One region of the Oerskovia sp. NPDC057915 genome, then DNA from elsewhere that is predicted to be linked to it. Evidence: riboswitches for the same ligand, from Rfam matches in the RefSeq annotation. Region 1 holds a riboswitch; each other region holds the start of a gene.
The links. Region 1 has a riboswitch for S-adenosylmethionine ahead of ACFVQ3_RS08660 (hypothetical protein). Riboswitches for the same ligand answer to the same signal wherever they lie in the genome.

Region 1 (7,888 bases):
ACCTGGCAGCCCGCGTTCGCGGCGTTGAACGCGTCCACGGCGACCTTGGCGCCGTAGAGGATGTTCTGCCCGAGCGCGGCGTTGGGACCGGTCAGAGCGCCTGCCATGGCGATCGAGGTGCCCTCGGCACACTCTGCCGCGCCGTCGCCGGCCGGGTCGACGGGGTCGCCCGAGGTCTCGACCGGGACCTCTTTGCCGTCGATGTCGATCTGGACGGACGGCACGATCTTCAGATCGGCCGACCCTGACTCGCTCGATGACTCCGTCGAGCTTCCGTTGTCCCCCTGAGACTGGGTACCGCATGCGGTGATGGCGAGGGTGGCGGCCAGCGCGAGAGCCAGCCCACCCGTCGTTCGACGTGCTGTGCGTTGCATTCCGAACCTCCGTGCGCCCAGATCGCACCCAGGGTGCTCAGAGACCTCGCACCCGCGGTGGATCACCTGATATTCAGCACTGAATAACGTGCTGACGATGGCACAGGTCGGACGAGCGCGAAACCCCAGATGCACAATTGCAACCGGGGAGGCACACCCGGCGAACCGGACAAGGCGCCCGACGTCCCGGGCCCCGGGTCCGACGACCTGAGTGCCTGGAACGTACGCGGGCGCGGTTACGCGAGACTCCGTCCCTCGTTACGGCGCCGTCACGGGAACGTCTCGATCTGGTGCCGGGCCCGGTACACCGGTCGCCCGGCACCGACCGACCCGCGCCGACCGACCCGCGCCGGACGACCCGCGCCGGACGACCCGCGCCGGACGACCGGCTCAGGATGCCCGGCACCCGCCGACCCGCACCGGCCGCCCGGCTCAGGACGGGTACTGCGAGAACGCCGCGGTCGCGGGGTCGGAGCCGAGCCGGGCGTCGGAGTCGAGCGCGTCGATCGCGGCGACCTCGTCGGGCGACAGCTCGAAGCCGAACACGTCGATGTTGGCCGCGAGCCGCTCGGGGTCCACCGACTTGGGGATCACGATCCGGTCGCCCTGGACGTGCCAGCGCAGGATCGCCTGGGCGGGCGTGACGCCGTGGGCGTCCGCGACCGCGGCGACGGCGGGGTGGTCGAGGTCGGCGCCGCGGCCGAGCGGCGAGTACGCCTCGACGGCGATCCCCGCGGCGAGGGTCGCTGCCTGCGTGGCGCGCTGCTGGTAGGTCGGGTGGACCTCGATCTGGTTGACGGCCGGCACCACGTCGGTCTCGGCGAGCAGGCGCGCGAGGTGCTCGGGCAGGAAGTTGGAGACGCCGATCGCCCGGGCCGCGCCATCGGCGTAGAGCTTCTCGAACGCCCGCCAGGTCTCGACGTAGAGGTCCCTGCTGGGGACGGGCCAGTGGACGAGGTAGAGGTCGACGACCTCGACGTCGAGCTCCTCGCGCGAGTCCTCGAACGCCTGCAGCGCCGACTCGTACCCCTGGTCGCCGTTGCGGAGCTTGGTCGTCACGAAGATCTCGTCCCGGCGCAGGCCGCTCGCGCGCAGCGCGGCGCCGACCCCGGCCTCGTTGTAGTACCCGGCCGCGGTGTCGATGTGCCGGTACCCGGCCTCGAGCGCCTGCTCGACGTTCGCCTGGGTCGCGTCGTCGGGCACCTTGAAGACGCCGAGCCCGACCTGCGGGACGGTGACACCGTTGTTGAGCACGACGTCGGGGACCTGTGCGGGAGAGACCATCACCCCTTTCTACCCTGGCCCCCGCAGGGGGCACCACCCGTCCCGGCGGCGCCGGGACGGTCGCGGGAGGGGAGCCGGTCGGTGATCGGTCGGTGAAGCCTGTGGAGCCGTTGCGACGACCGTGCGAGAGGGTGCCGGAGACGACTGTGGCACTGCTCTCATCCGCCGTGCCGGTCGCGACGCGCACCGGGTGCTGGTGGCACGGTGGACTGATGCCCCAGTCCCTTCCTCCGACCCGCGACCTGACGCCGGGCGGCCCCGCTCCCGCGCGCCCGCGGAACCGTGCCGTCTGGGTCCTCGCCGTGCTCGTGCCGCTCCTGGTCGTCGCGGCCGGGGTCACGTTCTACCTGACGCGCGCCGCGGCGGACCCGTCCGGGGCGGCCTCCCCCACGGGTTCACCGTCCCCCACGGCCCCTCCGGTCCCCGCCGGACGGGTCGACCCGCCGACGGTCCTGGACCCGGCGTCGGTCGAGAACCTCACGGTCCACCAGGAGTCGACCGCCGACGCCGGGGACGCGCGCTCGATCTCGACGGTGTCGATCCCCGGCGAGCACTCCCTCTCGCGCGCCTTCGGCACGTTCGTCGACGCGACCGAGAAGGACTACGACGCCGCGGTCGACCCCGCCGGGGTGGGCAACGAGCTCAACGTCGGGTGGGACCTGGTGCTCGCCCAGGGCGATGTCCTGGGTGTGCGGGCCACGACGTACGCCTTCACAGGAGGTGCCAACGGCACGACGGGCGCCCAGACGTTCTACACCGACCTCCCGCGCGCGACCACGACCTGGTCGTCGGACCTCTTCACGGCCGACGGCCGCACGCAGGCCGCACGGTGGGTCGACGCGGCGCTCGCAGAGGCCGGCCTGGGGTTCGACGAGCCGGTGCCGTCGTCGGAGGACACGTTCCGGGACGTGCGGCTGGGTCCCGACGGCGCCGCGACCCTGGTCTTCTCGCCCGGGCTGGTCTCGGCCCGCTCGGACGGCGAGCTGGCCGTGCGCATCGAGCCGGACGCGACGCGGACGGTCCTGTCCGCGGTCGGGAAGCAGATCGCGGACGTCGCGGCGAGCGGCACCCCGTTCACGGGCATCGCACCGCCGCCCGTCGAGCCGCCCCCCGTGACCACGCCGGTCGCGCCCGACCCGTCCGGCGCCCCCGACTGCTCGGTGCTGCGGTGCGTGGCCCTGACCTTCGACGACGGCCCGGGCAAGCACACGTCGCGACTGCTCGACACCCTCGCCGAGAAGCAGGTCAAGGCGACGTTCTTCCTCGTCGGACGTTCCGTCAAGACGCACCCCGACCTGGTCCGTCGCGAGGTCGCCGAGGGGCACGCGGTGGGGAACCACACCTGGTCCCACCCGGACCTCTCGAAGCTCGGCACGGACCAGATCACGGACGAGCTGACCTCGACGGCGGACGCGGTCGAGGCCGCGTCGGGCGTCCGGCCGACGCTCGTACGCCCTCCGTACGGCGCGACGAGCGACACTGTGACCAGTGTCCTCTCCCAGCGCAACGAGCCGGCGATCCTGTGGGACGTCGACACCGAGGACTGGAAGAACAAGGACACGGCCATGACGACCGAACGGGCTCTGGCAGGCGTCCGACCAGGGGCGATCCTCCTGATGCACGACATCCACGCCTCGACGGTGGACGCCGTCCCGGGCATCGTGGACGGTCTGCGGGCGGCAGGCTACACGCTCGTGACGGTGCCCGATTTGCTCGGCCCTGACCTGGTTGGCGGACACGCGTACTTCAATCGTTAGCATCAGGGCTAGCACAGTCGGAGTAACCCCTGTACCGTAGCCGGTGAGATTGCAGTGCCTCGCTTGTCCTTGCGCAACGGCCCCATGCCACCGCGAACCTTGTTACCCAAGAGTTGACGACGAACACCGTGATGTTCGGCTCCAGATCATGGAGCTGTTTGAAACTCTAGAAGGAGATCCCCATGGCATTGGGAACCGTGAAGTGGTTCAACGGCGAAAAGGGCTACGGCTTCATCGCACCTGAGGACGGCAGCGCCGACGTGTTCGCGCACTACTCCGCCATCCAGACGCAGGGCTTCCGCTCGCTCGAGGAGAACCAGCGCGTCGAGTTCGACGTGACGCAGGGCCCCAAGGGCCCGCAGGCGGAGAACATCCGCCCGCTCTGATCTCACTCGCCTCCGGGCGTAGTTGATCATTGAACGAGTGCCCCCGACCGTCTCGGTCGGGGGCACTCGTGCGTCCAGGACCAGGAGCCCCCGTGCTCTGGCGCTGACGCCGTGGTAGAACTGAGAACGGTCCAGAGGACCAGCGAACCGCCCTCCGGCGTGCTGGTCCGGCAACCGCGCGACGCGCACGGTGCTCCCGGAGGAAGACCCGCCCCCGCGACCGCGGGGGAAGAGCGAGGCCCGACGTCGTAGGGCGCCTCCTCGTGCCCCTCACCCGGGGACCTTCCCGGGCGAGCGTACGCACGGGGGTGAGCTCCGTCGTCGGGCACGGAGAGAAGGAGCACCATGGCCGAGCGCGTCATGGACCGCCGGGCGACGGCCGTCGCCTGTCCCCCGCCCGCCGTCTGCGACCGGTACGACACCGGGCACCTCCTGCACCCCGTCCACGAGCGCATGCTCCGCAACCGGCCCTGGGGCTGGCGCGAGGGCCTCGTGCTCGCGGTGCGGACGCGAGACGGCGGCGTCGAGGTCGTCGTCGAGTACGCGACGGGCGAGGGAGCGTGCCGGGTGTGGCACCACACGGCGCTCGACCTCGACCCCGGGTCCACCGTGCGGGTGCACGAGCAGTACCACGCGCTCGAGCTCGGGGGCCGCGGGCTCAACGTGCGCCTGCTCGGCGGGGTGGGCCCCGTCCCGGAACCGGTGCACCCTCCCCGCTGAGTGCGTGGTCCGGCAGCGACCCGCGGTGTCTCGCTGCCGGATCGTGCACCGACGGAACGGGTCGGCCGGGCGCCGCGTTGGACCAGTGAGGGCGCCCGCCCTCCACGGTTCGACCAGAAGGACACGCTCATGGGATTCCTCGACCGCCTCCTCGGCCGCACCCCGCAGGACGACCGCTCACCGTACGGCTCGGCAGACCGCCCGGGCCCGGGAGCGCCCGCCTACGGCACCCCGCCGCCCGCTCCGACCGGCCCCGCGCGCAGCGAGGACGACGTCGCGATCGACCGCTACCGCTACCTGCTGCGCACCGCTCCCCCCGAGGCGGTCGAGCAGGCGCACGCCGAGGCGTTCGAGCGGCTGACGCCCGAGCAGCGGCGACGCGTGCTGGCCGATCTCGGCGAGACCGTGCCACCCCCCGAGCGCGCGACCTCCGACGACCCGCAGTCGCTCGCCCGCATGGCGACGCGCGCCGAGATGCGCAACCCCGGCACGCTCGAGCGGTCGTTCGGCGGCCGGCAGGGCGGCCCGGGCATGGGCTCGATGATCGGCTCCAGCATGCTCGGCACGATCGCGGGCGTCGTGATCGGCTCTTCGGTCGCCAACATGATGTTCGGCCCGATGTTCGGCGACCCGACCGCGGACTTCGCGGGCGACGGCGGGACCTCGGGCGAGGGCGACCCCGGCGCGGCCGAGGCCGGTGCCGGCGAGGCCGGTGGCGGCGAGGCCGGTGGCGGCGAGGCCGGTGGCGGCGAGGCCGGCGCCGGCGAGGCCGGTGGCGAGACGGACCCGGGAGCCGGTGACACGGGCGGCGACTTCACCGAGGCCGGCGGCGACTTCGGCGGCGACCTCGGCGGGTTCGGCGACTTCGGTGGTGGGGACTTCGGCGGCTTCGGAGACTTCTGAGTCCCTCGACCGCCGCTGAGTGCATGATCCGGCAGAGCCTGAGTGCGGAGCAGTTGTCCCCGAGAGCCCGATCTGACGACAACTGCTCCGCACTCAGCGGAGCGGCGTGGCTCAGCGGAGCGGCGCCACGCCCGACTGGCACAGCCCGATGAACGCGCCCAGCTCGGCGAGCTCCTCGGGATGGTTCGGGAGGTAGTCCGTGAGCCGGGGCGAGCGGATCACGACGGCGCACCACTGGCCGCGCGAGACCGCGACGTTGACGCGGTTGCGCGAGAGCAGGAACTCCATGCCGCGGGGCACGTCCTCGCGGGCCGAGGCCGTCATGGAGACGATCGCGACGGGCGCCTCCTTGCCCTGGAACTTGTCGACGGTACCGACCCGCACGTCGCCCAGACCCGCGGCCTGGAGCGCGTGGCGGACGGTCCACGCCTGCGCGTTGTAGGGGGCCACGACGACGAAGTCGTCCTCCGTGAGTGCTCGTGAGTCACGTGCGGTGCCGTCCGACCCACCGGGCCCCGGGTACCAGGTCGTCCCGAGCAGCGCCTTGACCTGCCGCACGATCTCCTGGGCCTCCTCGACCGAGGACACCGCGTTGCCCGCGTGCTCGACCTCGACGACGTGCACACCGGGCTCGACGCCCACGAGGAGGCGTTCGCCCGCGGCGACCTCGGCGTGCAGAAGACCCTCGTACGCGAGCTCGGACACCGCGTCGCACAGCGCGGGGTGCATGCGCCACGAGCGGGCCAGGAAGTAGCCGAACTCGGGCGGCAGCACGTCGTGGCCGCCGCCCGCACGGGTCAGCCACCCGAGCGCCGACTGGTCGACCGGCTCGGGGTGCTGCCCCTGCGAGACCTGCGGGAGCTGCTGCGGGTCGCCGAGCAGCAGGATTCGTCGCGCCGCACGGGAGACCGCGATCGTGTTGGCGAGCGAGAACTGCCCGGCCTCGTCGATCACGAGCAGGTCGAGCTCGCCGTCGCCGAACCGTTCGGCGTGCGCGAAGTCCCACGCCGTCCCGCCGACGACGCACGGCCCCTCGGCGACGAAGGCCGCGGTCTGCGGGGAGTCGACGAGGCGCCAGGGCACGAGCCGCGAGCCCTCGGGCAGGTCCGCCGCCGCGACGTCGTCGGGCAGGGGACCCACGTCCCGCCCGACGGTCGACACGTCGCGCCCCTTGGGCCCCGAGGCCTTCTTGCCCACGCGGTCCGCGGGCACGCCGCCCTTGGAGATGACGCCCGCGAGCACTTTCTCCACGACGTCGTGCGACTGCGCGACGACGCCCACGCGCCACCCCTCGGCGACGAGCCGGCCGACGACCTTCGACGCGAGGTGGGTCTTGCCCGTGCCGGGCGGCCCCTGGACGCCGAGATAGGAGCCGTCGAGGTCTCGCACGGCGTCGGTCACGGCGTCGACGTACCGCTCGGGGCCACCGCCCAGGACGGGCAGCGAGGCACCGGACACCGTGCGCGGCGGGCGACGACGGAGCAGGTCGAGCGCCGGGTGGTCCGGGAGCACCAGGGGCGCCTGCGGCCCCCCGGGGTTCTGCACCTGCACGGCCGTGGCCAGCGCCCGGATCGACGCCTCCTGCTGCGGGGTCGGGAGCACCTGCCCGACCGTGAGCGCCATGGGCAGCACGTCGTGCGGCGCGACCCCCTTGGGCACGGGCAGACGCACGTCGAGGACGTCGACCTCCCGCCCGTTCCCGAGTCGGCCCCGCTCGACGCCGTGGACGCGCACGCTCCCCGTCGACCAGCGCACCGCGCCGCGGGCGGGCTCGATCCCCTCGGGTGCGGGGCCCTCGAAGAGCGCGGTGGCGCCGTCGTACCCGGCCTTGAGCTCCGAGCCGTCCGGCAGCTCGCCGTACAGGCGCAGGCGACGCGACGGGTTGCTGCGCGGCGTAGCCTTCGCCCAGTCCTCGATCACCTCGGCGCGTTCCACGAGGAAGTAGGCGCGCGGCGTCTGCCACTGGTCGACGGGATCCTTGAGGCGCGCGAAGAACTCCTGCCAGAACGGCTTGGCCTCGCGCCAGTAGTACCCGACGCCCGCGCCGAGGAGCGCGACGGCCTCCTCGTCGTCGGTCCGTCCGTCCCCCGAGCGACCGTCCACGCCGCCCGCGAGCGCGCGGACGTCGAGCTCGACCTGCTCGGCCTCGGCGCGCTTGGCGCGGCGCGCGACCTCGGCGTCCGAGAGCTCGAGCGTGGGCGGCAGGTCGTCCTCCCAGCCGTTGCCGAGGGGGGCGGCGAGCACGCCAGGGGCAGAGGTCGCGGGAGCGGCGCGACCCGCGAGCCCCAGGAGGAACTCGTGCAGGCGCAGGGTCGAGAGGCAGTCGTACTCGTTGTAGTCGGCGATGCCGTGCAGCAGACGCTCGGCGTCCTCGGTGCGGCCCGCGTCGCGCGCCGCGCAGTACGTCGCGTAGGCCACGACGGACGCCGCCGCGTCCGTGACGTCGCCGCCACGGAGCTGGTCG
Region 2 (7,888 bases), on a different contig from region 1:
CCACGGCCCCGTTGAGCGTGAAGTAGAGGCCGTCGGGGATCTCGCCGTAGAACCGGACGGTCTGCGCCTGGATGCCGTTCGCGAGCGCGATCGACAGGAACCACACGGCCATCGACTGGCTCGAGAACGCCGCCGGGGCGAGCTTGGTCGTCGCGGACAGGCCCGTCGTCTGGAGCAGGACGTCGCCGAGGCCCAGCAGCAGGAGCGAGGCCAGGAGCCACCACACGGCGATCTTCCAGTCGCCGCTCTGCCCGGTCACCGCGGGCACGAGGATCAGGTAGGACAGCCCGCCGAGGAGCGCGCCGATCGCGATCTTCTTGGACGCGTGCGGCTGCCGCGGTCCGAGCCACGTCCACAGGGCCGCGACCACGGGCGCGACGAGCACCTCGACGCCACCGAGGAACGAGCTGAACCACGCAGCGGGGGCCTCCCACCCGAAGATCGTGCGCTCGACGTGCTGGTCGGCCAGCAGGATCAGGACGCTGTACGCCTGAAAGAGCACGAAGTTGAACGCGACCGACGCGAACCACAGCACCAGGAACGGCCGCAGCCGGCCGCGCTCCTCCCCCGTCACGCGCGGGCTGCGGAACATCACCGTGAAGTAGACGATCGGCGCGGCCATCGCGACCACGGTCAGCGCGTCGACGACACCCGCGATGCTGAGCCGCCCCACGAGCGCCAGCCCGACGGCGAGGACCACCACCCCGGCCGCGACCCCACCCAGGATCCACAGGGTCCGGCGCATCACGGCCGGCGGCAGGGGCGCCTCGGGGCCGCGTCCGTGCCCGGGGACGTGCCTGCGGCCCACGACGTACTGGACCACTCCCGCGGTCATGCCGATCGCGGCGGCCGAGAAGCCCCAGTGCCACCCGACGTCGGCGCCGAGCCACCCCGTGACCAGGGGGCCGAAGAACGCGCCCACGTTGATGCCCATGTAGTAGAGCGCGAAGCCCGCGTCGCGCCGCTCGTCGGTGGTCGAGTAGAGCTTGCCCACGAGCGTCGACACGTTGGGCTTGAGCAGGCCCGTACCCAGGCTGATGAGGACCAGCCCGAGCCACGTCGAGAGCTCGGCCGGGATCGCCATGGTGTAGTGCCCGCACGCGATGAGGATGCCGCCCCACAGGACCGCTCGGTACGACCCGAGGACACGGTCCGCGATCCACCCTCCGCCGACCGAGACCAGGTAGACCATGGTCCCGTAGCCGGCGGCGATCGAGGCTGCGGGGCCCGCGTCCATGCCGAGCCCGTCCTCCGCGACCGACGCGGTGAAGAACAGGACGAGGATCGCCTGCATCCCGAGGAAGGAGAACCGCTCCCAGACCTCGAGGCCGAACAGGGTCGAGAGCCCTCGGGGGTGCCCGAAGAAGGCTCGGTCGTCCGGGTCGACCGTGGGGCCTGCCGGTCGTGCGTCCTCGGTCGTCAACAGCCCTCCAGCGGTCGGTCAGCCCGTCGCAGGTCCGCGGAGGCATCCTTCCAACCTAAGGAGGATCGGGCGAAGAGGCCACAGGGGCGTCCCTGGCCGGCCCGTCGTCGTCATCGTCGCGCCGGCCCCGGGCGCAGCAGACGGTCCAGCAGCCCGTCGCGGACCCCCGGCCACTCGTCCGCGAGGATCGAGAAGTAGGCCGAGTCCCCGCGCGACCCGTCGGGCGCGACCCGGTGGCTGCGCAGCACGCCCTCCGGCACCGCACCGAGGCGCCGGATCGCCGCGATCGAGCGGGTGTTGCGCGCGTCGGCCCGCAGCGCCACGCGCTCGACGTCGAGCACCTCGAACGCGTGCCGCAGCACGAGGAGCTTGCACGCCGGGTTGGTCACGCCGCCCCACCACGGCCGGCCGTAGTACGTCCACCCGAGCTCGACGCGCCGCTGCGCAGGCGACCACTCGTAGAGCGACGTGCTCCCTCGGACCTCCGCGGCGCCGTCGGGCCCGGGACTCCCCTGCCCGACGACGGCCCACGCCAACCGTCCGGGCGTCGCCACCGCATCGCGCACGAGGGCGACCACGTCTGCCGCGCTGCGCGGCACGGGGGTCGACATCCCGGCCCACATCGCGTCGTCGACGAGACCCGCCAGGGCGGGCGCATGCTCCTCGGCGAGCGGCTCGAGGCGCAGCCCGAACCCTTCCAGGACGACGTCGTTCTCCATACGGGCATCCTGCCCGACCACTTGTGAAGGTCTCGTGGAACGCCCGTCACCCGAGATGCGAGTGCCCCGGTCCCCTGCCTACGGTCGTCAGGAAGCAGCCACCACCACCGAGGGAGGAACCCCATGGGACTGGGAGACAAGATCAAGCACGGTGCCGAAGAGGCCGAGGGCAAGATCAAGGAAGGTGCCGGGAAGCTCACCGGGAACGAGCGCCTCGAGGCCGAGGGGCACGCCGACCAGGCGAAGGCCAACGTGAAGCAGGCCGGCGACGACGTCAAGGACGCCTTCAAGAAGGACTGACGCCCCGACGAAGACCGCCCCGGGACCCTTGCGGGTCCCGGGGCGGTGCTGTGGACAGGGTGGACGAGAAGGTCAGAGTGCGATGACCGGGGGCAGGTCGGGGACCGCAGCGAGGTCAGGCACGGCGAGGATGCCGTGCGCATCTCCCCCGAACGACTCCTCGCCGACGGGCGGCACCACCGTGAGCACCGGCGGCCCCACGGGGACCCCGGGACCGGGCGCCCCGGCGTCGGGCTCCCCGGCGTCGGTCAGCCCGACCGGTCCGAGCACGGGCACGATGCGCGGGCTCGCGATCCGGTCGAGCAGGCCGAGCTCGACGCCCGCCCACTCGTGCGCCAGGATCGAGAAGCACACCGAGTCGGCCCGGGTCCCGTCAGGAGCCGTGCGATGACCACGCATGACGCCCTCCTCGTACGCGCCGAGGCGACGCATCGCGGCGAGCGAGCGAGCGTTGCGCGCGTCCACCCGGAATCCCACGCGGTGCACGTCCCACGACTCGAACGCATGTCGGAGCAGCAACCATTTCGAGACGGGGTTGACGAGGCTCCCCCACGTGGAACGGGCGTAGAAGGTCCGCCCGATCTCCACGCGCCTGTCGTCGAGCGACAGGTCACGGAAAGCGGTGCTCCCCACCACGAGACCCGAGCCCGCGTCGACGACGGCGAAGGCCGTCAGCGCGCGGGTGGCGCGGGTGTCCTCGATGAAGTTCACCATCCCGACCTCCCCCTCGGGGAGGGTCGTACTCATGCCTGCCCACATCGACGGATCGACGATCTGGGCCAGCGCACCGGCGTGCGCGACAGCCAGGGGTTCGAGGCGGAACCCGTGGCCTTCAAGGTGGACATCGTGCTGCACAGCGCAAATCAGAACACACGCAGGCGTCGCCGCCAAGACCACGGAGCGGTCGTTCGTGAACGACCGGGTGACGCCCCGGTGAACGTTGCGGTCCAGGCAACGTCTTCGCAGGTCAGAGGGCCCCTCAGGCGGGGGCCGGCCCGCAGCCCACGGCGGCCGTGATGTAGCCCGCAGCGGCCGTCGCGAAGAGTCCCGAGAGGCCCGCGACCTGCAGGAGCGGGCGAGGGTCGTCGCTCACCACCCAGCAGCCGTCCACGACCTCGTAGCGGGTCTTGGCCCCCTCGGTCACCCAGGTGCGCAGCGCGGTGAGCAGGCGCTCGATCTCCTCACCCGTGGTGCCGACCCCGATCGACGCCCGGATCGCCCCGGCCGGGAAACCCAGCCGGGCCAGGAGCGGGTGCGCGCAGAAGCGGCCGTCACGCACGCCGATGCCGTGCTCGGCCGACAGGTAGGCCGCGACGAGCCCTGCGTCGGAGCCGTCGACCGAGAACGTCACGACGCCCACCGGGTCGACCGCGTCGGCCCAGGCCCGCACGACGCGCACGCCGTCGATCGCCTCCAGGCCTTCGACGAGGCGGGCCCGCAGCTCGGTCTCGTGCGCGACGAGCGCACCCGGCTCGAGAGCCGCGAGCGCGTCGCACGCGGAGGCCAGCGCGACCGCGCCGATCACGTTGGGCGACCCGGCCTCGTGCCGCGCCGGGGCGCTCTGCCACGAGGTGCCGTCGAGGGTCACGTTGCGCACCGCGCCACCACCGGCGAGGTAGGGCGTGCCGGTGTCGAGCCAGTCGCGGCGACCCACGAGAGCGCCCGCGCCGAACGGCGCGTACGTCTTGTGCCCCGAGAACGCGACGTAGTCCACGTCGCTCGCGGCGAGCGAGACGCCCCGGTGCGGGACGAGCTGGGCACCGTCGAGCAGGACGCGGGCCCCGGCGTCGTGCGCCGCGGCCACGACCTCGGCGAGCGGCAGCGACTCGCCCGTGACGTTCGAGGCGCCCGTGACCGCGACGAGCGCGTACGGGAAGCGGGCGAGCTCGGTGCGCAGGCCCGACAGGGTCTCGGCGACCGTCGCGCCACCGACGAGGACCGTCGCGCCGCCCGTGCGCTGCCAGGGCAGGAGGTTCGCGTGGTGCTCGACGTCGAGGACGAGCACGCGGCCCGGCGACCCGTCCGCCTGGGCCGGGACGCAGCCCGCGAGGAGGTTGAGGGAGTCCGTGGTGTTGCGCGTGACGATCGTGACGTCGTCCTCGCGCGCGCCGACGAACGAGCCGATGGTCTGGCGGGCGGCCTCGTAGAGGGCCGTCGACACCTGCGACAGGTAGCCCGCGCCGCGGTGCACGCTCGCGTACAGCGGCAGGACCTCGTTGACCCGGTCGGCCACGACCTGGAGCGCCGGGGCCGAGGCCGCGACGTCGAGGTTCGCGTACGGGACGCTGCGCCCGTCGACGAGGGGGACCAGGGTGTCGCTGCCCACGACGGGCAGCACGGCACACGAGGTGGGTGCTTCGATGACTGCGTGTGCGCTCATGGCACGTCCTCCAGTGGTCGTCGGAGTACGCCGTGCCGGCCCCTCCGCGCTTGCCCCCCTCCAGATAGAGAGGGACCTGGTCGTCACCCGGGGCACCCCACCGCGGAGGAGGGTTGCCGGCCAGCAAACCGGGGTTTTGCGCTGGCACTCATGACCTGGTGTCCAGGATGGTCGAGGCGCGCGGAGCGTGTCAACCGGTGGGCACCGCGTCTCGGATGGTGGTCAGGGCGGTCTGTCGGACGGGCTGGACCGGCGAGTCGGAGGACGAGTCCGCGAGCGCCCTGGCCCTCCGCGCGTCGGCCCGGTACATGGCCGCGTGCTCCCGGAAGTCTGCCCGTCCCGTCGCGGACGCCCGCTCGTCGGTGAAGGCAGCGAGCTCGTCGAGCCGCGCGACCATGACCGTCAGGACCTCGCGGCGCGAGTACGGCATCCCGTACGCGGAGACCAGGGCGTCGAGCCGCGCCAGCCGGTTCAGCCGCCCGACGGCGTCGGCCCCGTCCGCGTCCGAGGCGTCCGCCACGAGAGGCGCGAGCCGGTAGCCGAGGTAGGCCAGGTCCCAGATCCGGGGGCCCGGGCTCGCGGTGTCGAAGTCGATGAGCCCGGCCACCGCGCCGTCGCGGAAGACCAGGTTGTACGGGGCGACGTCGTTGTGGCACACGACCTCGGCGGGCTCGTGCGGCGGGGTCTGCCACATCAGGGCCGAGGGGGCGGCACCGGCAGAGCTCTCGGGGGCCGTGGCCGTGGCCGTGGCCGCGAGGAACCCGACGCTCGCGTCGTGCACGCGCCGCAGGAGCGCGCCCGCGCCCCGGAGCACCGACTCGTCCCAGACCCACAGGGGCAGCGGGTAGTTCGCGACGTCGCCGGCGAGGAAGGACAGGACCTCGCGACCCTGGTCGTCGACACCCAGCGGTTCGGGCACCTCGGTGACGCCCTGCGCCCGCAGGTGCCGCAGGAGCGCCTGGACCGTCGGCGTCCAGGGCCCCGCGGTCCGGCGGACGGTGTCGCCGCTGCGCACTACGGTCGTCGAGTTCCCGCCGACCAGGGGCTCCTCGGTCTGGTCCGGCGTCTCGCGGTCCGGTGTCGGGAGGTGGCTCATGCGCAGGAACCTAGCCCGACCACCCTGCGAGACACCTGTTCTTTTCCGTGGTCACGGTGGCGTACGATCCGACGCAACCATCCAGAGCGGCTGAGTGACTTGGCACGATGACGCCGCAGCAACCCCCCGGTGACGGGCGAGGGTGCTACCGCCACGACCGATGGAGGATCACCATGAGTGCCCCCGACCGCGCGACCGCTGCCCCGGTCCCCGACGCCCGGCCCGCCGACGGCTACGCCGGCGACATCACGCCCCAGCAGGCCTGGGCCCTTCTGCAGAGCGACCCGAGCGCCGTCCTCGTGGACGTCCGTACCGACGCCGAGTGGCGCTTCGTGGGTGTCCCCGACCTGTCGTCGACCGGCCGTGAGCCCGTCCTGACCCAGTGGGTCGACGTCGCGGGCCGCCCCAACCCGGCGTTCGTCACCGACCTCACCGCGGCCGGGCTGACCCCCGAGGTCCCGGTCGTCTTCCTGTGCCGCTCGGGAGCCCGCTCGATCGGCGCGGCCCGGGCCGCGACAGCCGCGGGCCTGGGTCCCGCGTACAACGTTCTCGAGGGCTTCGAGGGAGCGCTCGACGGCGGTGGCCACCGCGGGTCCGACGGCTGGCGCGCAGCCGGGCTCCCTTGGACGCAGTCGTGAGCGCCGCGACCGGGGACGGCGTGCTGCGCATCCCCGCCGGCATCCCCGGCGGCTCGGGTCGCGGCCCGCTCCCCCGCTCGGTCCGCCCCGACACGCTCGCGGTACGCGGCGGCCACGCCCGCACGAGCTTCGAGGAGACGAGCGAGGCGCTCTTCCTCACGCAGGGTTACGTGTACGGGAGCGCAGCCGAGGCCGAGGCGGCGTTCACGGGCGAGGTCGACCGCTTCATCTACTCGCGCTACGGCAACCCGACCGTGCACACGTTCGAGGAGCGGCTGCGCCTCATCGAGGGCGCAGAGGCCTGCTACGCGACGGCGTCGGGCATGTCCGCGGTGTTCACGTCCCTCGCGGCCCTGGTCGGTTCGGGCTCGCGCATCGTCGCGGCCCGAGCCCTGTTCGGCTCGTCGCTCGTGATCTTCGACGAGATCTTCGCCAAGTGGGGCGTGCGCACCGACTACGTCGACGGGCACGTCCTCTCGCAGTGGGAGGAGGCGCTGTCGACCCCCGCGGACGTCGTCTTCTTCGAGACCCCGTCCAACCCCATGCAGGACGTGATCGACGTCCGCCGCGTGAGCGACCTCGCGCACGCCGCAGGCGCCGTCGTCGTGCTCGACAACGTGTTCGCGACCCCCGTGCTGCAGAAGCCGCTCGAGCTCGGGGCGGACGTCGTCGTGTACTCGGCGACGAAGCACATCGACGGCCAGGGCCGCGTGCTGGGCGGCGCGATCCTGGGCTCCGAGGAGTACGTCAAGGGCCCCGTCCAGACCTTCATCCGCAACACCGGTCCCTCGCTCAGCGCGTTCAACGCGTGGGTCCTGGTCAAGGGGCTCGAGACGCTGTCCGTGCGTGTCAAGGCGCAGAACGCCGCGGCGTTCCAGGTCGCGACGGCCCTCGAGGACCTGCCCGGCATCACGGCCGTGCGCTACCCGTTCCTGGCCTCGCACCCGCAGGTCGAGCTCGCCAAGGCCCAGCAGAGCGGCGGCGGGACGGTCGTGACGTTCAACCTCGACGTGCCCGGCGCCGACGACCCGCACACCGACCCCGAGCTCCTCAAGAAGCGCACGTTCCAGTTCCTCGACGCCCTGCGGGTCGTGGACATCTCGAACAACCTGGGCGACGCCAAGTCGCTCGTCACGCACCCGGCGACCACGACGCACCGCAAGCTGGGCCCTGAGGGGCGTGCCGCCGTCGGGATCGCGGAGACGACCGTGCGCCTGTCGATCGGCCTCGAGGACCCGCTCGACCTGATCGAGGACGTCGAGCAGGCGCTCGCCGCACGCTAGGCCGTCACCGGCACCGCTGGGTGCGGGGTGGCTGTCGTCGGACCGAGCG
Region 3 (7,888 bases), on a different contig from region 1:
TGCTTGAGAGGACCATTTCCATGGCCACGTTCGTCGACCGCGTCGTCCTGCACGCCTCCGGCGGTGACGGCGGCAACGGTTGCGCCTCCATCCGTCGGGAGAAGTTCAAGCCGCTCGCCGGCCCTGACGGCGGCAACGGGGGTGATGGTGGGACCGTGCGGATCGTCGTCGACTCCCAGACCACGACGCTCCTCGAGTTCCACCACTCGCCGCACCGCCACGCGACCTCCGGCACCCAGGGCATGGGTGACCACCGCGCGGGTGCCGCCGGCGGTGACCTGGTCCTGCGCGTGCCCGACGGCACCGTGATCAAGGACACCGACGGCAACGTCCTGGCCGACCTCGTCGGCGAGGGCGCCGAGTACGTCGCCGCCGCAGGTGGCCGTGGCGGCCTCGGCAACGCCGCGCTCGCGTCCCAGCGCCGCAAGGCGCCCGGCTTCGCGCTGCTCGGCGAGCCCGGCGAGGAGGCCGACTTCGTCCTCGAGGTCAAGTCGATCGCCGACGTCGCGCTCGTCGGGTTCCCGAGCGCCGGCAAGTCCTCGCTCGTCGCCGCGATCTCGGCGGCCCGGCCCAAGATCGCCGACTACCCGTTCACGACCCTCGTCCCCAACCTGGGCGTGGTCCAGGCGGGCGACTCGCGCTACACCGTCGCCGACGTCCCCGGCCTCATCCCGGGTGCGAGCCAGGGCAAGGGGCTCGGCCTCGAGTTCCTGCGCCACATCGAGCGCACCGCCGTGATCGTGCACGTGCTCGACTGCGCGACGCTCGAGCCCGACCGCGACCCCATCTCCGACCTCGAGGCGCTCGAGGCCGAGCTCGACGCCTACGCGGGCGACCTCGACATCGAAGGGGCCCGACTCCCGCTCAACGAGCGCCCGCGCCTCGTGGTGCTCAACAAGATCGACGTGCCCGAGGCCCGCGAGCTCGCCGAGCTCGTGCGCCCCGACCTCGAGGCCCGCGGCCTGCGCGTCTTCGAGATCTCGACCGCGAGCCACGAGGGCCTGCGCCCCCTGACGTTCGCCCTCGCCGAGCTCGTCGACCAGGCTCGCCGTGACGCCCCGGCCCCCGCGCCGGCACGCACGATCCTGCGGCCCAAGGCCGTCGACGACGCAGGCTTCACCGTGACCCGCAAGGGTGGCGCAGAGACCGGCTTCTACTACGAGGTCCGCGGCTCCAAGCCCGAGCGCTGGGTCCGCCAGACCGACTTCTCGAACGACGAGGCCGTGGGCTACCTCGCGGACCGCCTCGCACGACTCGGCGTCGAGGAGAAGCTCTTCAAGGCAGGCGCCGTCGCAGGGGACGAGGTGCGCATCGGCTCGGACAAGAACGCGGTCGTGTTCGACTGGGAGCCCACGCTCATCACGGGCTCCGAGCTCCTCGGCGGCCCGCGCGGCTCCGACCTCCGGCTCGAGGACACAGCGCGGCCCACCCGGTCCGACAAGCGTCGCGAGTACACCGAGCGCATGGACGCCAAGGCCGAGGCCCGCGCCGAGCTGTGGACCGAGCGCGAGTCCGGGCACTGGACGGACCCCGACCAGGACTGACCCTCTGGTGGCGGGTCGACGGTTCGCCGGACGTCGGCGGACCACGGGTCCCGTCCGCAGCACGTCCGCCCGCAGGGCGGGTACGGCCCTCGGGTCGTGCCCGCCCTGCGGCGTCCCCGGGTGGTGCCGGCCCTGCGGGCAGGCGGGACGGGCGCCCGGAGGGGAGCGACGTCGTCGGGGCCGGAAGGGACGGCGCGCTGCCCACGGCGTCCCACCGTGAGGTGTCACACGCTGACACGGCGCCCCGTCCGGGCGCCCGGCGCGGGATGATGAGCCCGTGAATGCGCTCTCCGCCCGCTCCCAGGTCGCCACGGCCCACCGGGTCGTCGTCAAGATCGGCTCCTCCTCCCTCACCGGACCGGACGGGCACCTCAGCGTCCCGGCCCTCCACGCGCTCGTCGACGTCATCGCGGCCCGCCACGCGGCGGGCGGGCAGGTCGTGCTCGTGACGTCGGGAGCGATCGCCGCAGGGATCGGGCCGCTCGGCCTGAGCGCACGACCGCGCGACCTCGCGACGGCCCAGGCCGCGGCCTCGGTGGGTCAGGGGCTCCTGGTCGCCCGGTACGCGCAGGCGTTCGCCGAGTACGGCATCCGCGTGGGCCAGGTGCTCCTCACGGCCGAGGACACCATCCGTCGCGGGCACTACCGCAACGCGCAGCGCTCGCTCGAGCGGCTCCTGGACCTGGGGATCGTGCCGGTCGTCAACGAGAACGACGCGGTTGCGACCGACGAGATCCGCTTCGGGGACAACGACCGCCTCGCAGCCCTGGTCTCGCACCTGGTGCGCGCCGACGCGATGGTCCTGCTGACCGACGTCGACGGCCTCTACGACGGCCCGCCCTCACGCCCCGGCACCCAGCGCATCCGCGAGGTCCGGTCCGCGCTCGACCTCGAGGGCATCGAGGTCACGGGACGCGGCAGCTCGATCGGGACGGGCGGCATGCTCACCAAGCTCGAGTCGGTGCGCATCGCGACGGGCTCGGGCATCCCGGTCGTCCTGACCAAGGCCGCGCACGCCGAGGGCGCCCTCGCCGGGCGCGAGGTCGGCACCTGGTTCGCCGTGACGGGCAAGCGCACCACGCGCCGGCGCCTGTGGCTGGCGCACGCGGCCCGCACGCGCGGACGCCTCGAGCTCGACGAGGGAGCGGTCACCGCGGTCCTGGGCGGGCGGGCGTCGCTGCTTCCCGCGGGCGTGGTCGGCGTCACCGGTGACTTCGACGCGGGCGACCCCGTCGAGCTCGTCGCGCCCGACGGGCGCGTGATCGCGCGCGGCCTCGTCGCGTTCGACTCGAGCGACATCCCCGACCTGCTCGGGCGCTCGACGCACGAGCTGCGCGACCGGCTGGGCGAGGGGTACGACCGCGAGATCGTGCACCGCGACGACCTCGTGCTCGTCGGGCGCAAGCGCAAGGCGAACTGACCGGGGTCCTCACCCCTGCTCGACCCCGGACGGGGCCCGGCGACCCGCCTCCAGGGTCGTCCGGGCCCCGTTGCGCGCTCGGGGTGTCTCAACCTGTGGGACGGCCCTCTCACCCCTTGACTCTCCGACCGCGGGAGGCTTTCCTGTGCGGCAGGTGAAGAGCGCCAGCGCCAAGACCCGGCTCGCTGGCCAGCAACCCTTCGACGTGACGGGGTGCTCCGGGTGGTACCTGACCGCGACCCGTCGGGCGCGGTAAGCACACGGAGGAACGGGCGATGCGCGCACTCGGCACGGAACAGGAGCACGACCGCAGGGTGGAGCGCTGCCTCGGCGGCACCGGACCCCTCGGCCGCTGTTGTCCCTGACCCGCTGCTGAACCCCGGCCGCACCTGACGCACGGCCGACACCACGCCGCGTCCCGCCTCCGCCGTCCCACGACGGCTCCCCACCGCCGCTCACCGTGAGCCCGGCGTCGATCCGACGCACCCACGGTCCGTCGGCGACCCCTCAGCGCCCCGGCCATGCCGGACGGACGGCGCGCACGACCGAAGGAGCACCTCTCGCATGTCCCTCTCGACCTGGCCCTCGGGCCCCGGTGGCCGCACGGCCCCGTCCCGCCGCGCGCTCACCGCGGCCTCCGTCGCCGCGACCGCGCTCCTGCTCGGGGCGTGCGGCACCGGTGGTGGCAGCACGGCGGACGGCACGTCCCCCGGCCCGACGGCGGAGCCCGTCCCGGGCGGCAACCTCACCTTCGCGGTCACGGTCGACTCGCACTGCATCGACCCGCAGCAGGTCGGGAACAACGACGCGATCGCCTCGGCCCGTCAGACCGTGGCCTCGCTCACCGCGCAGGACCCCGACACGGGCGAGATCCTGCCGTGGCTCGCGGAGAGCTGGGAGGTCGACGCGGACGCGACGAGCTTCACGTTCACGCTCCGCGAGGGACCGACGTTCGCCGACGGCACGCCGATCGACGCGGCCGCGGTCAAGACGAACTTCGACAAGATCGTCGAGCTCGGTGCAGCGGCCTCGCTCGGCTCGGCCTACCTCGTCGGGTACGAGGGGACCACGGTCGTGGACCCTCGCACCGTGCGGGTCGACTTCTCGGCACCCAGCGCCCAGTTCCTCCAGGCGTCCTCGACCTTCTCGCTCGGTCTGCTCTCGCCCGCGTCCGCCGCGCTCAGCGTCGAGGACCGGTGCGCCGGGAAGTTCGTGGGCTCCGGGCCGTTCGCGGTGAAGTCCTACACGTTCGACCAGGAGGTCGTGCTCGAGAAGGTCGCGGGCTACGACTGGGCCTCGGAGGCCGACGACCACACGGGGGAGGCATACCTCGACACCGTGACCGTGAAGTTCGTGCCCGAGGCCAGCGTGCGCACCGGCAGCCTGCTCTCGGGACAGATCGACGCGACCGCAGCCATCAGCACGGTCGACCTGCCGCAGTTCGACGGCAACGGCTTCTGGCTCGCGTACCGGGCGAACCCGGGCGTCGTCTTCAACCTCTTCCCCAACGAGTCGCGCCCGCTCGCCGCCGACCCGGCGGTGCGGCAGGCGATCAGCAAGGGCATCGACCGCGAGGAGATCGCCGCGACGCTGCTGACCCCGCAGGACGAGCCCGCGACGAGCGTGCTGTCGCACTCGACCCCGCTGTGGGCCGACGTCTCGGACGACCTGGCGTACGACCCCGACGGTGCCGAACAGCTCCTCGACGACGCCGGCTGGGTCAAGGGCGCCGACGGTGTCCGGGTCAAGGACGGCCAGCGGCTGTCCACCACGGTCACGTTCTGGCAGGTGGCCGAGCCGCTCGAGCTCGTCCAGCAGCAGCTCGCGAAGATCGGCGTGGACCTCCAGCTCAAGCAGGTCACGGTCGCCGAGTCCACCGAGCTCAAGAAGTCCGGAGACTTCGACTTCGACTACTACAACCTGACGCGCTCGGATCCCGACGTGCTGCGCACGATCTTCTCGGCCAACGCGCGCAACATCAACAAGCGGGCGCCCGAGGAGGTCGACGACCTGCTCGACCGCTCGGCGGCGTCGACCGACGTGGCCGAGCGGCAGGAGCTCGTGACCGAGGCCGCGCGTCTCCTGGTGCAGCAGGGGCACTCGATCCCGGTCTACGAGCTGTCGACCACGATCGCCGCGGCCGACACGGTCCACGGCCTGGGCTTCGAGGCCTCGACCCGCCTCGACTTCTACGGCGCCTGGGTCCAGCAGGACTGAGCCCCGGGACGGCGGGACGCGCAGGACGCGTCCCGCCGCGCCGATGCTCGGCCGCCGATCCCTCCAGACGACCCGCGCGCCCCCACCGCGCGCCCCCTTTGCGTCCCACCGCGCGGCCGCAACCACGCATCGCCATCTGCGCGTCCCCACCCGAGAGGAGCCGACCATGGGCCGGTACATCGCCCGCCGCCTGGGGCAGGGAGGCTTCGTCCTCTGGGCGGCCTTCACGATCTCGTTCTTCCTGCTCTACGTCCTGCCGAGCGACGCCGCCTCGATCAAGGCGGCCGGGGCCGACGGCGACCTCTCGGACCCCGAGCTCGTCGCGCGCCTGCGCGCCGAGCAGGGACTCGACCGCCCCGTCCTCGTCCAGTACGCCCACGGGCTCTGGGGTGCGCTGCACCTGGACTTCGGGCGTTCGTTCTCGTCGGGGGCGCCCGCCACGAAGCTCCTCGCCGAGGCGCTGCCGCCCACGCTCCAGCTCACGGCCCTCGCTCTGGGGCTCGCGCTCGTCGGGGGAGCGGCGCTCGCGCTCGCGAGCACGTTCCCGCGTGCCCGCTGGCTCCGGCACGCGCTCGCATCGCTGCCGGCCCTGGGCATCTCGTTGCCGACGTTCTGGGTGGGGCTGCTCCTGCTCCAGTGGTTCTCGTTCGAGCTCCGGCTGTTCCCCGCCATGGGGAACGAGGGGTTCGAGAGCCTCGTCCTGCCGGCGTTCACGCTCGCGATCCCCGCGAGCGCCGCGTTCGCGCAGGTCCTCTCGCGCAGCCTGCGCCAGACCCTGGCCGAGCCGTACGTCGAGACGGCCCGGGCCAAGGGGGCGGGGCGTGTCCGGGTGCACTTCGGTCATGCTCTGCGCAACGCGTCCATCCCGGCGCTCACCGTGCTCGGCGTGACGGTCGGGGGGCTCCTGGCCGGCGCGGTCGTGACCGAGACGGTCTTCTCCCGGGCAGGGATCGGTCGCCTGACGGTGACCGCGGTCAACCAGCAGGACGTGCCCGTGGTCCAGGCGATCGTGGTCTTCTCGGCGGTGGTCTTCGTCGTCGTGACCCTGCTGGTGGACCTGCTCTACCCCGTGCTCGACCCCCGGATCACCACCCGCCAGCCCTCCGCCGCGGCGTGAGGGCACGGAGGAGGACATCATGACCGCACGACTCGACACCTACACCGTCCCGGAGACCTCGTCCCCGGACGCGGCCGCGCCCGACGGGCCGGGCGAGCGTCCTCGGACGCTCCTCGCCGACCCGGCCGCGCTCGCCGACCCGGCCGCGCTCGCCGACCCGGCCGCGCTCGCCGACCCGGCCGCGCTCGACACCGCGCGCCGGCGCGTCAGGGGAGCGCGCTCGTCGCTGCGAACGCTCGGAGGGGCTGTGCTCGCGGTGCTGCGCCGGCCCGGCCTGCTGCTCGCGGTGCTGTTCCTTCTGCTCGTGGTCGCGTGGGCGCTCGCCCCCGGCGTCTTCGCGTCCCAGGACCCGATCACGGGGGTCCCGACGGACCGTCTGCAGGCGCCGAGCGCCGAGCACCTGTTCGGTACGGACCACCTGGGGCGTGACGTGTACGCCCGGGTGGTGCACGGCTCGTGGCTGTCGCTGAGCGCGACCGTGATCGCGGTCGCGCTGGGACTCTCGGTCGGTTCGCTGCTCGGCCTGCTCGCAGGGTTCCTGCGCGGGTGGGTCGACGACGTGGTGGGGCGCGTGGTCGACGTGCTGCTCGCGGTGCCGAGCCTGCTGCTCTCGCTCGCGATCATCACGGTGCTGGGGTTCGGCACGGTCAAGGTGGCGATAGCGGTCGGCATCACGACGATCGCCGCGTTCGCTCGCGTGATGCGTGCGGAGGCGCTGCGGACGTCGTCGACGGCGTACGTCGAGGCGGCTCGCGCGTCGGGCGTGCGCTGGTACACCGTGCTGCGGCGGCACGTCCTGCCCAACTCGGCGGGTCCGGTGGTCGCGCTGACCGCGCTCGAGCTGGGGTCGTCGGTTCTCGCGATCTCTGCTCTGAGCTTCCTGGGCTACGGGGCCGCGCCGCCGACCCCGGAGTGGGGTGCGCTCGTGTCCGGCGGGCGCGACTACCTCGCCGCCGCGTGGTGGCTCACGACGCTGCCGGGGCTCGTGATCGTCGCGGTCGTGCTGTCGGCCAACCGCATCTCCCGCTCGCTCGAGAAGGACGGAGAGGACCGATGAGCGTCCCCGTGCACGACGACGTCCTGCTGGACGTCCAGGACCTTCACGTCGCCTACCGCACGACGACGGGCGGTGACGCGCCCGCCGTCGACGGCGTCTCGCTCCAGGTGCGTGCGGGCGAGGTCGTGGCGCTGGTGGGCGAGTCGGGGTCCGGGAAGAGCACCACGGCCCATGCGGTCATCAACCTGCTGCCGCGCGGCGGGCGCCGCACGTCGGGCACGATCCGCTTCGGCGGGCAGGACCTGACCCGGCTGAGCGAGGGCGGGTGGCGCGACGTCCGGGGTCGTCGGATCGGGCTCGTCCCGCAGGACCCGACCGTCTCGCTCAACCCGGTCCAGCGCGTGGGCGACCAGGTCGCGGAGGTCCTCGTGATCCACGGCCTCGCGCGTCGTCGCGAGGCGCGCGGACGCGCGGTCGAGCTCCTGGAGAAGGCGGGCCTCGACGACCCGGCCGCTCGCGCGCGCCAGTACCCGTCCCAGCTCTCGGGCGGGATGCGGCAGCGCGTCCTCATCGCGATAGCGATCGCCGCCGGG

Region 2: it holds a riboswitch for S-adenosylmethionine, as region 1 does, so the genes downstream of both, ACFVQ3_RS04995 (aminotransferase class V-fold PLP-dependent enzyme) here and ACFVQ3_RS08660 (hypothetical protein) in region 1, are expected to answer to the same signal.
Region 3: it holds a riboswitch for S-adenosylmethionine, as region 1 does, so the genes downstream of both, ACFVQ3_RS00810 (ABC transporter substrate-binding protein) here and ACFVQ3_RS08660 (hypothetical protein) in region 1, are expected to answer to the same signal.

The regions. Positions count from the first base shown of each region.
Region 1 covers NZ_JBHVOS010000010.1:69,064-76,951, forward strand. Annotated here, with positions in the region: gene ACFVQ3_RS08640 (branched-chain amino acid ABC transporter substrate-binding protein) at 1-224, opposite strand, end outside; gene ACFVQ3_RS08645 (aldo/keto reductase) at 807-1,658, opposite strand; gene ACFVQ3_RS08650 (polysaccharide deacetylase family protein) at 1,871-3,415, shown strand; gene ACFVQ3_RS08655 (cold-shock protein) at 3,598-3,801, shown strand; SAM riboswitch class IV at 3,930-4,041, shown strand; gene ACFVQ3_RS08660 (hypothetical protein) at 4,147-4,521, shown strand; gene ACFVQ3_RS08665 (hypothetical protein) at 4,651-5,424, shown strand; gene ACFVQ3_RS08670 (AAA domain-containing protein) at 5,536-7,888, opposite strand, start outside.
Region 2 covers NZ_JBHVOS010000005.1:83,761-91,648, forward strand. Annotated here, with positions in the region: gene ACFVQ3_RS04975 (peptide MFS transporter) at 1-1,423, opposite strand, end outside; gene ACFVQ3_RS04980 (GNAT family N-acetyltransferase) at 1,534-2,142, opposite strand; gene ACFVQ3_RS04985 (CsbD family protein) at 2,266-2,442, shown strand; gene ACFVQ3_RS04990 (GNAT family N-acetyltransferase) at 2,515-3,339, opposite strand; gene ACFVQ3_RS04995 (aminotransferase class V-fold PLP-dependent enzyme) at 3,422-4,822, opposite strand; SAM riboswitch class IV at 4,864-4,978, opposite strand; gene ACFVQ3_RS05000 (phosphotransferase enzyme family protein) at 5,013-5,918, opposite strand; SAM riboswitch class I at 5,993-6,085, shown strand; gene ACFVQ3_RS05005 (rhodanese-like domain-containing protein) at 6,092-6,556, shown strand; gene ACFVQ3_RS05010 (O-succinylhomoserine sulfhydrylase) at 6,577-7,839, shown strand.
Region 3 covers NZ_JBHVOS010000001.1:166,297-174,184, forward strand. Annotated here, with positions in the region: gene obgE (GTPase ObgE) at 21-1,544, shown strand; gene proB (glutamate 5-kinase) at 1,822-2,964, shown strand; SAM riboswitch class IV at 3,118-3,229, shown strand; gene ACFVQ3_RS00810 (ABC transporter substrate-binding protein) at 3,529-5,181, shown strand; gene ACFVQ3_RS00815 (ABC transporter permease) at 5,348-6,298, shown strand; gene ACFVQ3_RS00820 (ABC transporter permease) at 6,318-7,355, shown strand; gene ACFVQ3_RS00825 (dipeptide ABC transporter ATP-binding protein) at 7,352-7,888, shown strand, end outside.